Regions from separate parts of the Citrobacter amalonaticus genome, predicted to be linked through region 2. Evidence: predicted binding sites of a transcription regulator. Region 2 holds the regulator's gene; the other holds the start of a gene.
The links. Region 2 encodes CRP, which controls carbon source genes, mostly activating them, when cyclic AMP is high. Its sites were predicted from a motif close to ATGTGANNNNNNTCACAT; they were not measured.
Positions count from the first base shown of each region.

Region 1: epd (erythrose-4-phosphate dehydrogenase) is a predicted target of CRP. The motif match lies at 2,277-2,294, and genes of this name have one in related genera.

Region 1 covers NZ_CP014015.2:2,670,976-2,676,427, forward strand. Annotated here, with positions in the region: gene AL479_RS12960 (ABC transporter ATP-binding protein) at 1-387, opposite strand, end outside; gene AL479_RS12965 (energy-coupling factor transporter transmembrane component T) at 375-1,082, opposite strand; gene AL479_RS12970 (ECF transporter S component) at 1,083-1,661, opposite strand; gene AL479_RS12975 (PPC domain-containing DNA-binding protein) at 1,687-2,112, opposite strand; gene epd (erythrose-4-phosphate dehydrogenase) at 2,488-3,507, shown strand; gene pgk (phosphoglycerate kinase) at 3,559-4,722, shown strand; gene fbaA (class II fructose-bisphosphate aldolase) at 4,813-5,452, shown strand, end outside.
Region 2 covers NZ_CP014015.2:2,288,149-2,293,600, reverse strand. Annotated here, with positions in the region: gene AL479_RS10985 (ABC transporter ATP-binding protein) at 1-134, shown strand, start outside; gene AL479_RS10980 (hydrolase) at 140-1,156, shown strand; gene AL479_RS10975 (YheU family protein) at 1,159-1,377, shown strand; gene AL479_RS10970 (phosphoribulokinase) at 1,432-2,301, shown strand; gene AL479_RS10965 (OsmC family protein) at 2,401-2,805, opposite strand; gene crp (cAMP-activated global transcriptional regulator CRP) at 3,113-3,745, shown strand; gene AL479_RS10945 (YccS/YhfK family putative transporter) at 3,797-5,452, shown strand, end outside.

The DNA.
Region 1 (5,452 bases), 380 kb from region 2:
CAGGGTCAGGGCCGTATCAATTCGCCGCATAATCTCAGCGTCGTCCAGGCAGAGGTTTTCTGGACCAAAGGCTATCTCCTCCTCAACGCTGAATGTACAACCGGAAAGCTGCAGGTAAGGCGATTGTTGCACAAGCTGGATAAAGGGGGCCTGCTCCACGAGCGGACGTTCCCCTATAGCGGTACCCAGCAGCGTTCCTTTGCCTTCAATGTCTCCAGGAAGAAAATCCGGATACCAGCCCGCCATCAGCTGCGCAAGCGTGCTTTTCCCACTGCCGTTATCGCCCAGGATTGCGACCATTCCGGGGGTTGAATAATGGAAATCCAGACAGGATGACGTGCGTGTGGCGCAGGCAGGCAGATAGCGAAATTGTTCTAACGTAACCATATCCATACTCCTGTCTCAGCCACTATCAGAATCATCATGCCGTAGCGCGCCAGACGCTGTAAGGCGCTGTCTTTCGGTGCCCACAGCGTGGTGCGCGTCCGATGCAGGCGAAACCCTCGCATATCCAGCGCGGCGCCGCGTACGGCTAAATCGTTGAGCGCATTATGGGTGAGGGGCACAATCAATGCTGGCATCGCGCGTAAACGTTGATGCCACGATTCATCCAGCGGTACGCCGCGAGCCCGCTGCGCTTCATGAATAATGGCTAACTGTCGTTTAAGCTGTTCGACGACCAGTAAGGGACCGGCGAAAAGATAAGCGATGCCTGGTGGCAGACGTGATGCGAACAGTGCCCGAATGAAACGCTGCACCGGTACGTACTGCATCCAGAGCTGTGACGTTGAAATAATGGCCAGTATTCGCAACCACAACGTGACGGCATGCGCCCAACGTTGCGGATCCCGGGGCTGACCGCTGATCCATTCCGTCAACCAGCCGCCATGCACCAGCCATAGTCCCATTCCCAGAGAGAACATCAGCCAGGCTACATATTTCGCCCGTCGCCGCGTCGACGTCATCACCAGCAGGCAGAGAAAGGTGGCGGCGCTATAAACCGGCAAGACCGTCTGCGCCGGAAGAAGCAAGGTCGTGCATGCTGCCAGCGCCCACAATGTCAACGAGGTAAACGGATGCATTTAGCGCACAGCAGACATCGTTGGAAAGTGGCGTGTCGTACGTAGAGGCAACTGACGCAGCAAAATCCAGACAATAATCGCGGTCAAAATTTTATCGACCAGGTTTGCGCCCAGAACCGTAATGGCAACGGATTCCACCAGATTCTGGCCGACGGAATGCATCCAGGCGACAAATAAGTCAGCGCCGCTGCCAGTGACGCCGCCAAATAATGTAGTACGTAGCGGTACCGCAACCAGCGTAACGGCCAGGGTAATAACGACACCGCTGACGACCACTTTCGGCAACGTGCGAAACCAGCCTGCCCGTGCCAGCCATCCGGCAACGAGACCAATGACCATGGCCACAGGGGCAAAGGCGGCAGCGATCGGATCGGTTAACAGCCCCCAGAGTAAGTTCGTCAGTAGCCCTGTCAGCATACCGATGACAGGCCCCAGCAGCACGGCGCTAATCAGCGTGCCAATCGAGTCGAGAAAGATGGGAAGCTTTAACATGCTGATTAGCTGGCCACCAATCATATTGATGGCTATAGCAATCACAATCAGAACTAAGGATTGGCTGGAAAACGGGCGGCGTACCATAGGTAACCTCTTGTTGAATAGTCAATTAACGGCGGGAGATATGCAATTCTTCATAGCCGGAAAGGGCGCAGGCTTGCCGGCTAAATTCCAGCTCGCTCAGCTCGCCGATCACCAACTCAAGCGTGGTGCGTACGGTACACCCTGGCATCATATGCCCTCCCAGCATTGCGCCATGCGGGTCAGCAACACAGAGATGTAAATGTTCGCCGGTTAATTCCAGCGTGCCGTTGAGGGAGATGACTTCCCATGTGCCGGTAAGCAAAGTGGTGTCTTCTTCTCCGGCATAGCGCAGCGCAACATCGGTCAAACTACCGGTGCAACCTGCTATCCACGCGGCGTGTAATGCGTTCTGACGTATAAAGGTACGTAACCGGGAAAAGATCTCCTGCCCTGGAAGCAGGCGAAGCGCGTAAAAGCGTGCCGTTGAGGAATGGGCGTGAATGATCGTCATAATGTGCGGGACTCCGAAACTCGGACGTGGCGTTGATAATATCGCCGTTGGCAACGGTACTCTCTGATATAAATCAGGATTTGGAACAGGGCAACGAAAAGATCTTGCATCGCTTATTCACGATTCTGGAATATGGAATAAATCTCCCGGTCAAGCGGCTTGAAATGTGACGCAAGTCAGATAAATGGCGAATCCATCTGGACAATCGTTCCTTTTATTCCCCGTTTCGCTTATTCTAGCTGAAGCGTTTCAGTCGATTAAATGTTCGACAAATAATCAATCAGTCGCAGTTTGCGACAGGTAAGGTTTCCCTGAACGATGCGCTGGATTACTCTGTCAGCCACATCTGAATCGGGATAGCCTTGCAGGAGATCTATGACCGTACGCGTAGCGATTAATGGCTTCGGTCGCATCGGACGTAATGTGGTTCGTGCTTTATATGAATCCGGACGTCGGGCGGAAATCACCGTGGTGGCAATCAATGAACTGGCGGATGCTTCAGGCATGGCGCATTTGTTGAAATATGACACCAGCCATGGACGTTTTGCATGGGACGTTCGCCAGGAGCGCGAGCAGCTCATGGTGGGCGACGACGCGATTCGCATCCTGCATGAGCCTTCGCTTGAGGCGCTGCCGTGGCGCGAGCTCGGCGTTGATATCGTACTGGACTGTACGGGCGTCTACGGGAACCGTGAACACGGCGAAGCGCATATCGCCGCTGGCGCGAAGAAAGTGCTCTTTTCACATCCTGGCAGCAACGATCTCGACGCCACCGTGGTATTTGGCGTCAATCAGGATCAACTGCGCGCGGAACATCGCATCGTCTCCAATGCTTCGTGTACCACGAATTGTATTATTCCCATTATCAAATTATTGGATGATGCCTATGGCATAGAGTCCGGTACGGTGACGACCATTCATTCCGCGATGCACGACCAGCAGGTGATTGATGCGTACCATTCTGACCTGCGTCGTACGCGTGCGGCGAGTCAGTCGATCATTCCGGTCGATACCAAACTGGCGGCAGGCATCACCCGAATTTTCCCGCAGTTTAACGATCGTTTTGAAGCGATTGCGGTGCGGGTACCGACGATAAACGTCACGGCAATCGACTTAAGCGTCACGGTGATGAAGCCCGTAAAAGCTAATGAAGTCAACCAGTTGCTGCAAAAAGCGGCACAAGGTGCATTTCATGATATAGTTGACTATACGGAATTACCGTTGGTCTCCGTCGATTTTAATCACGACCCGCATAGCGCCATTGTTGATGGTACACAAACGCGGGTCAGTGGCGCGCACCTTATTAAGACACTGGTCTGGTGTGACAATGAATGGGGCTTTGCTAACAGAATGCTCGACACCACGTTAGCGATGGCTGCAAAAGGTTTCAGGTAGGGCGCAAGGGCGTCTGCAAAACTTTATCAAGAATCAACGAGAGGATTCACCATGTCTGTAATCAAGATGACCGATTTGGATCTTGCTGGTAAACGTGTTTTTATCCGTGCGGATCTGAACGTACCAGTTAAAGAAGGGAAAGTGACCAGCGATGCGCGTATCCGCGCTTCCCTGCCGACCATCGAACTGGCCCTGAAACAGGGTGCTAAAGTGATGGTTACTTCCCACCTGGGTCGTCCTACCGAAGGCGAGTACAACGAAGAATTCTCTCTGCTGCCGGTTGTTAATTACCTGAAAGACAAACTGTCTAACCCGGTTCGTCTGGTAAAAGATTACCTCGACGGCGTTGAAGTTGCTGCCGGTGAACTGGTGGTTCTGGAAAACGTTCGCTTCAACAAAGGCGAGAAGAAAGACGACGAAGCGCTGTCCAAAAAATACGCTGCACTGTGTGACGTATTCGTGATGGACGCATTTGGTACGGCTCACCGTGCGCAGGCTTCTACTCACGGTATCGGCAAATTTGCTGACGTCGCATGTGCCGGTCCGCTGCTGGCCGCAGAACTGGACGCGCTGGGTAAAGCGCTGAAAGAGCCAGCTCGTCCGATGGTGGCTATCGTGGGCGGTTCTAAAGTTTCCACCAAACTGACTGTTCTGGATTCCCTGTCCAAAATCGCTGATCAACTGATCGTTGGCGGCGGCATTGCGAACACCTTCGTTGCCGCTCAGGGCCACAATGTGGGCAAATCCCTGTACGAAGCCGATCTGGTTGACGAAGCGAAACGTCTGCTGACCACGTGCGATATTCCGGTTCCGACTGACGTTCGCGTCGCGACCGAGTTCTCTGAAAGTGCTGCTGCAACGCTGAAATCCGTCAACGACGTGAAAGAAGACGAGCAGATCCTGGATATCGGTGACGCTTCTGCACAGCAACTGGCTGAAATCCTGAAGAATGCGAAAACCATTCTGTGGAACGGCCCGGTTGGTGTGTTTGAATTCCCGAACTTCCGTAAAGGGACTGAAATCGTGGCTAACGCGATTGCTGACAGCGACGCGTTCTCTATCGCAGGCGGCGGTGACACGCTGGCGGCTATCGACCTGTTCGGTATTGCTGACAAAATCTCCTACATCTCCACTGGCGGCGGCGCATTCCTCGAATTCGTGGAAGGTAAAGTTCTGCCTGCAGTAGCGATGCTCGAAGAGCGCGCTAAGAAGTAAGACACTCAAGGGCAGGGAAACCTGCCCAATTTTCAGCGCGCTTTAGTGGCACGCACCCCTTTCCAAGGCCGAAGATACAGGACTCGTAACATGTCTAAAATTTTTGATTTCGTAAAACCTGGCGTTATCACCGGTGATGACGTACAGAAAGTTTTCCAGGTAGCAAAAGAAAACAACTTCGCTCTGCCAGCAGTTAACTGCGTCGGTACCGACTCTATCAACGCCGTTCTGGAAACCGCTGCAAAAGTTAAAGCGCCGGTCATCGTACAGTTCTCCAACGGTGGCGCTGCGTTCATCGCGGGTAAAGGCGTGAAAACTGACGTTCCTCAGGGTGCGGCAATCATGGGCGCGATCTCTGGTGCGCACCACGTACATCAGATGGCTGAGCACTACGGTGTTCCGGTTATCCTGCACACTGACCACTGCGCGAAGAAACTGCTGCCGTGGATCGACGGTCTGCTGGACGCAGGTGAAAAACACTTCGCGGCGACCGGTAAACCGCTGTTCTCTTCTCACATGATCGACCTGTCTGAAGAGTCACTGGAAGAGAATATCGAAATCTGTTCCAAATACCTGGCGCGCATGTCCAAAATGGGCATGACCCTGGAAATCGAACTGGGTTGCACCGGCGGTGAAGAAGATGGTGTGGATAACAGCCACATGGATGCTTCTGCTCTGTACACCCAGCCGGAAGACGTGGATTACGCGTACACCGAGCTGAGCAAAATCA
Region 2 (5,452 bases):
TTTACGACCAGAGCCGCAAAGCCGAGCTGACGGAATGCCTGCAACAGCAGGCCAGCGCTAAAGCCGGGCTGGAAGCGTGCGAAATGGCCTGGCTGGACGCGCAGGAACAGCTCGAGCAGATGCTGAGCGAGTAACGGCGATGACACACGTAATCCTTCACGACCCTGAAATGCCAAACGGCAGCAGTGACGAATTTCGCCCGATGCGCGGTATCAGTAACTGCCACCTACAGACTATGTTGCCGCGTTTGATCCGCCGAAAGGTGAATTTCGACGCCCACTGGCAGCGTCTGGAATTGCCCGACGGCGACTTTGTCGATCTGGCATGGAGTGAAGATCCGCATCAGGCGAAGCACAAGCCGCGCCTGGTGGTCTTTCATGGTCTGGAAGGCAGCCTGAACAGTCCGTACGCGCATGGGCTGATTGAGGCGGCAAAGAACCGTGGCTGGCTTGGTGTGGTGATGCACTTTCGCGGTTGCAGCGGCGAACCGAATCGCCTGAACCGCATTTATCACTCCGGTGAAACCGAAGACGGAACCTGGTTCTTAGGCTGGTTGCAGCGGGAATTTGGCCATGCGCCGACGGCCGCCGTAGGCTACTCGCTCGGCGGAAATGTGCTGGCGTGCCTGCTGGCTAAAGAAGGGAAAAACATCCCGCTTGATGCGGCGGTCATTGTCTCAGCTCCTTTTGTACTGGAAGCCTGTAGCTACCATATGGATAAAGGCTTTTCCCGTGTTTATCAGCGCTATCTGCTCAACCTGCTGAAGGCTAACGCGTCGCGCAAGCTGGCGGCCTATCCGGGCTCGTTGCCGGTGAGTCTGGCGCAGTTGAAATCCCTGCGCCGGATCCGCGAGTTTGACGATCTGATCACCGCTAAAATTCACGGCTTCGCCGACGCTATCGACTACTATCGTCAGTGCAGTGCAATGCCCTTACTCAGCGACATCGCCATTCCGACGCTGATCATCCACGCGAAAGACGACCCGTTTATGGATCATCATGTGATCCCCAAAGCGGAAGATTTGCCGCCGCAGGTGGAATATCAGTTAACCGAACATGGCGGGCACGTTGGATTTATCGGCGGGACGCTACGTCGGCCAGAAATGTGGCTGGAATCGCGTATCCCTGACTGGCTGACACCGTATCTGGAGGCCTAATCATGCAGATCCCCTGGCAGGACCTTTCCCCCGAGACGCTGGACAATCTGATCGAAAGCTTTGTGTTGCGCGAAGGTACCGATTATGGTGAACATGAACGTACCCTTGAGCAAAAAGTCGCCGACGTCAAACGCCAGTTACAGTGTGGAGAAGCGGTGCTGGTGTGGTCTGAGTTGCACGAAACCGTCAACATCATGCCGCGCAAGCAATTTCGCGAATAACCCGCACGCTATCGGCCGACTATAATAAAAAATCAATTTATTGATGGAGTTAACATGTCTGCCAAACATCCGGTGATTGCGGTAACAGGATCCAGCGGCGCGGGGACCACCACCACCAGCCTCGCGTTCCGTAAAATTTTTGCGCAGCTCAACCTGTGCGCCGCCGAGGTGGAAGGCGATAGTTTTCACCGCTATACCCGTCCAGAAATGGATATGGCGATCCGCAAAGCACGCGACGCCGGACGCCACATCAGCTATTTTGGCCCCGAAGCCAATGACTTCGGTCTGCTGGAACAGACGTTTATTGAGTACGGTCAGACGGGCAAAGGCCAGTCGCGTAAATATCTGCATACCTACGATGAAGCCGTCCCGTGGAATCAGGTGCCGGGGACGTTTACCCCGTGGCAACCCCTGCCGGAACCCACCGATGTGCTGTTCTATGAAGGCCTGCACGGCGGCGTCGTCACGCCCCAGCATGAGGTTGCAAGCCATGTTGATCTACTGGTCGGCGTGGTCCCCATCGTTAACCTGGAGTGGATCCAGAAGCTTACCCGCGATACCAGCGAACGAGGCCATTCTCGTGAAGCAGTGATGGATTCGGTGGTGCGTTCGATGGACGACTATATCAACTACATCACGCCGCAGTTCTCCCGCACCCACATCAACTTCCAGCGCGTTCCCACCGTAGATACCTCAAACCCGTTCGCGGCCAAAGGCATCCCGTCACTGGATGAGAGCTTTGTCGTGATCCATTTCCGTAATCTGGAAGGGATCGATTTCCCCTGGCTGCTGGCGATGCTGCAGGGTTCATTCATTTCCCACATCAATACATTGGTGGTACCTGGCGGCAAAATGGGGCTGGCAATGGAACTCATCATGTTGCCGCTGGTACAGCGACTGATGGAAGGCAAGAAGATCGAATAAACGATGGGAAGTGCCCGATGGCTCTACGCTTATCGGGCCTACAAATCAGGAATCTGTAGGCCGGACCAGACGCTGGCCGCCATCCAGCGACATGAAAAATTACGCCGCAATCACTTCATACGAATGGGTAATGTTGACCGCTTTTCCCAGCATCAGCGCCACAGAGCAGTACTTCTCCGCCGACAGATCGACCGCACGCGAAACAGCGGCATCCTTCAGGTCATTTCCCGTGACAATAAAGTGCAGATTGATGTGGGTGAACAGGCGTGGCGCCTCTTCGCGACGTTCCGACGTCAGTTTCACTTCGCAGTTCGTTACATCCTGACGGCCTTTTTGCAGGATAGAAACCACGTCAATTGCGCTGCAGCCGCCCGCGGCCATCAGCACCATTTCCATCGGGCTCGGCGCTTTATCGCCAGAGTTACCGTCCATCAAAATCTGGTGTCCGGAAGCCGACTCACCCAGGAAGGTTAACCCCTCAACCCATTTAACACGCGCTTGCATATTTTTTAACTCCAGTGCGTCAATTTTCCTGACAGATTACGCGTACATAACAATTCTCGCAACGGAAGGCGACCTCCGTCATGCTGAAGCGAGACACCAGGAGACACACGGCTAAAGCTATGCTAAAACAGTCAGGATGCTACAGTAATACATTGATGTACTGCATGTATGCAGAGGACTTCACATTAAAGGCTGCAGTTTGTTTTTGACAGCCTCTTCCCAGGACGCGGGAAGCACATTTTTGCAACCCCAGAGACAGCGGCATTTTTTGGCTCTGGAGACAGCTTATAACAGAGGATAATCGCGCATGGTGCTTGGCAAACCGCAAACAGACCCGACACTTGAATGGTTCTTGTCTCATTGCCACATTCATAAGTACCCGTCCAAGAGCACGCTGATTCACCAGGGTGAAAAAGCAGAAACGTTGTACTACATCGTTAAGGGCTCAGTGGCAGTGTTGATTAAGGATGAGGAAGGGAAAGAAATGATCCTTTCTTATCTGAATCAGGGTGATTTTATTGGCGAACTGGGCCTGTTTGAAGAAGGCCAGGAACGTAGCGCATGGGTTCGAGCGAAAACAGCGTGTGAAGTGGCTGAAATTTCCTACAAGAAATTCCGTCAGTTGATCCAGGTGAACCCGGATATTCTGATGCGCCTCTCTTCCCAAATGGCTCGCCGCCTGCAAGTCACTTCAGAGAAAGTCGGTAACCTGGCCTTCCTCGACGTGACCGGTCGTATCGCCCAGACTCTGCTGAATCTGGCGAAACAACCTGATGCGATGACTCACCCGGACGGTATGCAGATCAAAATCACTCGCCAGGAGATTGGTCAGATCGTTGGCTGCTCTCGCGAAACCGTTGGTCGTATTCTGAAGATGCTGGAAGATCAGAACCTGATCTCCGCTCACGGTAAAACGATCGTCGTTTACGGCACTCGTTAATCTCATCGGAAATGACGCGCTACCCGGTAGTGCGTCATTTTTGTTTTGCCAATGTGGCGCAGACTGATTTATCACCCAGAAATCAACTATGCACTACGTCAAACGCTGGTGCTCTGTTTGCCCGTGGCCGTCGGCCTGATCATCGGGCAGTTACATCTGGGCCTGCTCTTCTCTCTGGTTCCCGCCTGCTGCAACATTGCCGGGCTTGATACTCCGCACAAACGCTTTTTCAAACGCCTGATTATCGGTGCATCGCTGTTTGCCGGCTGTAGCCTGATCATGCAGCTGCTGCTGGCGCAGGCGGTGCCGTTACCCCTGATCCTGACCGGCCTGACGCTCACGCTCGGCGTCACCGCTGAATTGAGCTCCCTCCACGCGCGTTTGCTTCCGGCCTCGCTGATTGCGGCGATTTTCACACTGAGCCTCGCGGGAAATATGCCGGTCTGGGAGCCGCTGCTGATCTACGCGCTGGGCACATTATGGTATGGATTATTTAACTGGTTCTGGTTTTGGCTCTGGCGCGAACAGCCGCTGCGCGAGTCGCTGAGTCTGTTATACCGGGAACTGGCGGATTACTGCGAAGCCAAATACAGCATGTTGACCCAGCACACCGACCCGGAAAAAGCCCTGCCGCCGCTTCTGGTGCGCCAGCAGAAAGCCGTCGACCTCATCACTCAGTGCTATCAGCAGATGCACATGCTGTCGGCACATCACAATAATGACTATAAACGGATGCTGCGCGCCTTTCAGGAAGCGCTGGATCTGCAGGAACATATCTCCGTCAGTCTGCATCAGCCGGAAGAAGTGCAAAAGCTGGTCGAGCGCAGCCACGCGGAACAGGTGATTCGCTGGAATGCGCAAACGGTCGCCGCTCGCCTGCGCGTACTGGCGGATGACATTCTGTATCACCGGCTGCCGACGCGGTTCACTATGCAAAAGCAGATTGGCGCGCTGGAAAAAATTGCTCATCAGCATCCGGATAACCCCGTCGGGCAGTTCTGTTACTGGCACTTCAGCCGTATCGCCCGCGTGCTTCGCACCCAGCGCCCGTTGTACGCCCGCGATCTGATGGCCGATAAGCAGCGTCGGCTACCGCTGCTGCCGGCGTTGAAAAACTACCTCTCGCTGAAATCTCCGGCGCTACGTAGCGCCGGGCGGATCAGCGTCATGCTCAGCATCGCCAGTCTGATGGGAACCGCGCTGCATCTGCCGAAGCCTTACTGGATCCTGATGACGGTGCTGTTTGTGACGCAAAACGGTTACGGCGCCACCCGCGTGCGTATTCTGCACCGTTCAGCGGGAACGCTGGTGGGGCTGATTATCGCAGGCGTGACGCTGCACTTTCATATTCCCGAGGGATATACGCTGGCCCTGATGCTGATAATAACCCTGGTCAGTTATCTGACCATCCGCAAAAACTACGGCTGGGCGACGGTTGGATTTACCGTCACAGCGGTGTATACCCTGCAACTGCTGACACTGGACGGCGAACAGTTCATCATTCCACGATTTGTCGATACGGTAATAGGCTGCCTGATTGCGTTTGGCGGCACCGTCTGGCTGTGGCCGCAGTGGCAGAGTGGTCTGTTGCGTAAAAACGCCCATGATGCGCTGGAGGCCGATCAGGAAGCCATTCGTCTGATTCTGAGCGACGATCCGCAACCCACGCCGCTCGCCTGGCAACGTATGCGGGTCAACCAGGCGCAC